2 regions of the Mycobacterium sp. SMC-14 genome follow, and region 1 is predicted to be linked to the other one. Evidence: riboswitches for the same ligand, from Rfam matches in the RefSeq annotation. Region 1 holds a riboswitch; the other holds the start of a gene.
The links. A riboswitch is a leader RNA that binds a small molecule or an ion and turns the genes downstream of it on or off. The one in region 1 is predicted to bind cobalamin.

Region 1 (2,196 bases):
GGGTTGCCGGTCCACGCCAGCCACGACCCGGGCACTCCGGGCGGTGGCAGTAACGACGATCCGTTCTGCAGGGCGGCGAAGAACTTGGCCAGCGGATCCGCGAGCCCGGTGAAGCCGATCTTGTTGAAGAACTCCTGCAGCTCGGCATACAGCGGGTACTGGCCGCTGTCGGGATAGGGCGGATGCGGGACCAGGCTTTCTAGCCATTTGGCGAAGTCCAGAAACCACTGCGGTGGCGCCGGCGCGGTGTCCGCCGCACTGCCGGGTGTCTTGAGCACCACCGGCGCCGGTTCGGTCTGAGCCGTCGCCGCGGTCGCCACCGCCGCGCCGGCCACCGCCTGATAGGTGGTCATCACGGCGGCGGCCTGCGCCCACATCCGTGCATAGTCGGCCTCGTTCAACGCGATCGGAATCGTGTTGACGCCGAAGAAGTTTGTGCCCACCAGCACCGCGTGCGTGACGTGGTTGGCGACCAGCTCGGCCATGGTCGGCATCGCCGCCAACGCGGCGGTGTACCCCGCGGCAGCGGTCTCCTGTTGAGCCGCCGTGGCGGCACTGTTGGCGACGGCGCGCATCAGCCAGGCCAGATACGGCGCGTGGGCGGTCACGAAGGCCTCGGCGGACGGCCCCTGCCACGACCCGGCCTGCACTGCACCCAGCACCGCCGTCAGATCGTCGGCGATTGCGGCATATTCAGTGCTCAGCGCGCTCCACGCGGCGGCCGATGACAGCAAGGGACCGGCACCCGGGCCGGCCGACAGTGACGTCGAATGTACTTCTGGCGGAGAGGCCATCCAGATCGGCGCAGTCATCGCAGACCACCGGATGCCACCCGATAAGGGCGCAACATGGGAGTTTGTCAGCTCTCTCGGGGTACACCGCCCCGGGTCGCAGGATGCGACGATGTGAGTGTCCTGACTCTCGGATCAACGCTCGCCTCGCCTTCCAGCTCCATCAGAGCCGTGGCAGTTGAGGGTCGCTCCCCGATCACAGTGGCGGGACCGTGCCGGATTCACACCGGCTTCCTGCACCATCGTTGCCGTACCGGTGCATTATCGCACGCTGCGACGCGTAACGCCCCTAAAGCGCAACTACACGCTGGCGCGGCCGGGGCCGCGCACCGCTTCGGTGACCGCATCGGCCAGCGGTTCGATGTCGGCGGGGGCCAACTCGGCGATGGTGATCCGCAGGCCCGGGGCGCCCCGGATCCGGAACCGCGCCCCCGGCGCCGCGGCCCAGCCCGCGGCGAACAACGCCGTCATCGCCACCGCCTCGTCGGGTACCGGGATCCACACGTTGAGCCCGGAACGGCCGTGCGCGAGCACGCCCCGGTCGGCCAGTGCCGTGCACAGTCCGTCGCGGGCCGCACGGTAAGCGGCTTCGGCGTCGGCCACCCGCTGCGTCGCCGCGGCGTCGCGCCACAGTTCGACCGACAGGTTCTGCAGCAGGTGACTGACCCAGCCCGGCCCCAGCCGCTGGCGACCCTGCACCCGTTCGACGGTGCGCGGGTCACCGGCCAGCACCGCCAGCCGCAGATCCGGGCCATACGCCTTGGCCACCGACCGAATGAACGCCCAGTGCCGGGTCACGCCTGCCAGCGAGTGCAGCGGCACCCCGGCGATGGCCGCGCCGTGGTCGTCTTCGACCAGCAGCACCTCCGAATCGTCCAGCAATGCCCGCAGGGCATCCGCACGATCCGCGGAAACCGCTGCGCCGGTGGGGTTCTGAGCACGGCTGGTCACCACCACTGCGCGCACTCCGCGCCCCAGCGCGCGAGCCAATTCGGCAGGCAGCGGACCGTCGTCGTCGACCGCGACCGGCTCCGGAATGAGGCCCAGCGCACCGAGTAGGTCGAGCAGGTTGGGCCACCCCGGATCTTCGACGGCCACCCGGTCGCCGGGACGCAGGTGGGCGCAGAGCACCCGCTCGATTCCGTCCAGCGCTCCGGAGGTGACCGCCAGGTGATCGGCCGGCACACCGTCGGCGGCCAGTTCGGCCGCGGCATGCTCGGCCAGCGCCGGCGTGATCGGCGGGTTCCCGTAGAGCACAACGGGTCCCGGAGCTGCGGTGATTACGGGCAGCAGCGCCGGATTGGGGTTTCCCGTCGATAGGTCTCGCACGCCTGGGGGCACCGCCAGCCCGCGCAGCGACCGCGGTGTGGTCGCCGGCCGATCGCGCACCCGGGTACCTCGCCGT
Region 2 (2,196 bases), 2.3 Mb from region 1:
CACAGGCACGACTTGCCGTCATGCGAATGAGCGTCAATGAATATTCCCCAGGGCAGCACGAATTGAATCGTGCGGGTGGGGACATATCCTGCGCCGGAAGTCCGTCGGACCGCGGTGATCATGCTAGCCGCGTACCGTCGACTCCATGGCACGCATCGTGATCATCGGCGGCCACGGCAAGATCGCCCTGCTGCTGGCCCCCATCCTCGCCCATAGCGGCCACCAGGTCAGTTCGGTGTTCCGCAATCCCGAACACGCCGAGGAGGTCGCGGTCACCGGCGCGGTCCCGGTGGTGGCCGACATCGAGCAACTCGACGTCGACGGCCTGGCCCGCGTCGTGGCCGGCCACGACGCGGTGGTGTTCTCCGCCGGAGCCGGCGGCGGCAACCCGGCACGCACCTACGCCGTCGACCGCGACGCCGCCATCCGCAGCATCGACGCCGCCGAGCAGGCCGGTGTGCGGCGCTTCGTGATGGTGTCCTACTTCGGCGCGGGTCCTGATCACGGTGTTCCCGACGACGATCCGTTCTTTCCGTACGCGCAGGCCAAAGCCGCCGCCGACGCCCACCTGCGTGCCACCGATCTGGACTGGACGGTGCTGGGCCCGAGCCGGCTCACCCTTGATCCGGCGACCGGCCGAATCGCCCTCGGCCCCGATACCGGCAAGGGGCAGGTCTCCCGCGACAACGTGGCAGAGGTGATCGCCGCCTGCCTGGCCGACAACTCGACCATCGGCCGCACCATCGAATTCAACGACGGCCAGACCCCGATCCCGGAGGCGCTTCGAGCCGATTGACCAGGTAATCTTCATTACGCAACTGGTTTGCCGTAGCTGCCGTAAGGCGGCGTCGGCATCGAGCGCAATGCGGTTTTCCGTGGAGCGCAAGAGGGAACCCGGTGAGAATCCGGGACTGTCCCGCAGCGGTATGCAGGAACGACCGCCGTCACAAAGCACTGGTCACGGGTTCGCCCACCGACTGGGAAGCGACGGCCACTAGGAGCACCTCGGTGCGCGCCTGCGAGTCCGAATACCTGCCCGTTGTGCTGGGCGCGCCGCGCCCGGCGGATCAACGCCTCGCGGAATGGGCGTCTGGTTTTGAGGGTTATAGTGCTTTATATATAGGCACGGGACCGGATCAGCTGGGCGACTGCTGGCGTTGACCCACCCTCGTCAATTGAAGGATCAAATCGTGATCGCTCAACCCTTTACCGCCACCGTTCTCGGCTCACCTCGTATCGGGCCGCGCCGCGAACTCAAGCGCGCCACCGAAAGCTACTGGGCCGGCCGGATCGGCCAGGACGAACTGAAGACGGTGGCCGCCGGCCTGCGCCGCGACACCTGGGCCCAGCTGGCCGCCGCCGGGCTGGACTCGGTGCCGGTGAACACGTTCTCCTACTACGACCAGATGCTCGACACCGCGGTGCTGCTGGGCGCACTCCCGGCGCGGGTGGCCGGCGTCGCCGATGAGCTGGACCGCTACTTCGCCGCAGCCCGGGGCAACAAGGACATCGCCCCGCTGGAGATGACGAAGTGGTTCGACACCAACTACCACTACATCGTTCCCGAGATCGGCCCGGACACGAAGTTCTCGCTGAACCCGGCCAAGGTGCTCTCCGAGCTCGCCGAGGCGCAGGAGCAGGGCATCAACGCTCGTCCGGTGATCATCGGGCCGGTCACCTTTCTGCTGCTGAGCAAGGCCGTCGACGGTGCGGACGCACCGATCGCCCGCCTTGATGAGCTGACCGACATCTACGCCGAGTTGCTGGGCAAGCTGGCCGACGCCGGCGCGCAGTGGGTGCAGATCGACGAGCCGGTGCTGGTGACCGACATCTCCGCCGACGCCCCCGCGTTGGCCGAGCAGGTCTACAACCGTCTCGGCGGGCTGAGCAAGCGGCCGTCGATCTTCGTGGCCACCTACTTCGGTGACCCGGGCGCCGGGCTGCCCGCCCTGGCCCGCACTCCGGTCGAGGCGATCGGCGTCGACCTGGTCTACGGCGCGGACACCAAGATCGCGTCGGTGCCGGAGCTGGCTTCCAAGACGCTGGTCGCCGGTGTGGTCGACGGCCGCAACATCTGGCGCACCGACCTGCAGGCCGCGCTGGCCAAGCTGGCGTCGCTGCTGGGGAGTGCGGAGGCTGTTGCCGTATCGACGTCGTGCTCGACGTTGCACGTGCCCTACTCGCTGGAGCCCGAGA

Region 2: it holds a riboswitch for cobalamin, as region 1 does, so the genes downstream of both, metE (5-methyltetrahydropteroyltriglutamate--homocysteine S-methyltransferase) here and ACKY0W_RS16750 (PPE family protein) in region 1, are expected to answer to the same signal.

What each region holds. Positions count from the first base shown of each region.
Region 1 covers NZ_CP176429.1:3,523,930-3,526,125, forward strand. The annotation lists gene ACKY0W_RS16750 (PPE family protein) at 1-812, opposite strand, end outside; cobalamin riboswitch at 887-1,070, opposite strand; gene ACKY0W_RS16755 (aminotransferase class I/II-fold pyridoxal phosphate-dependent enzyme) at 1,092-2,196, opposite strand, start outside.
Region 2 covers NZ_CP176429.1:1,203,770-1,205,965, reverse strand. The annotation lists gene ACKY0W_RS05825 (DNA/RNA helicase domain-containing protein) at 1-22, opposite strand, end outside; gene ACKY0W_RS05820 (SDR family oxidoreductase) at 146-796, shown strand; cobalamin riboswitch at 851-1,055, shown strand; gene metE (5-methyltetrahydropteroyltriglutamate--homocysteine S-methyltransferase) at 1,176-2,196, shown strand, end outside.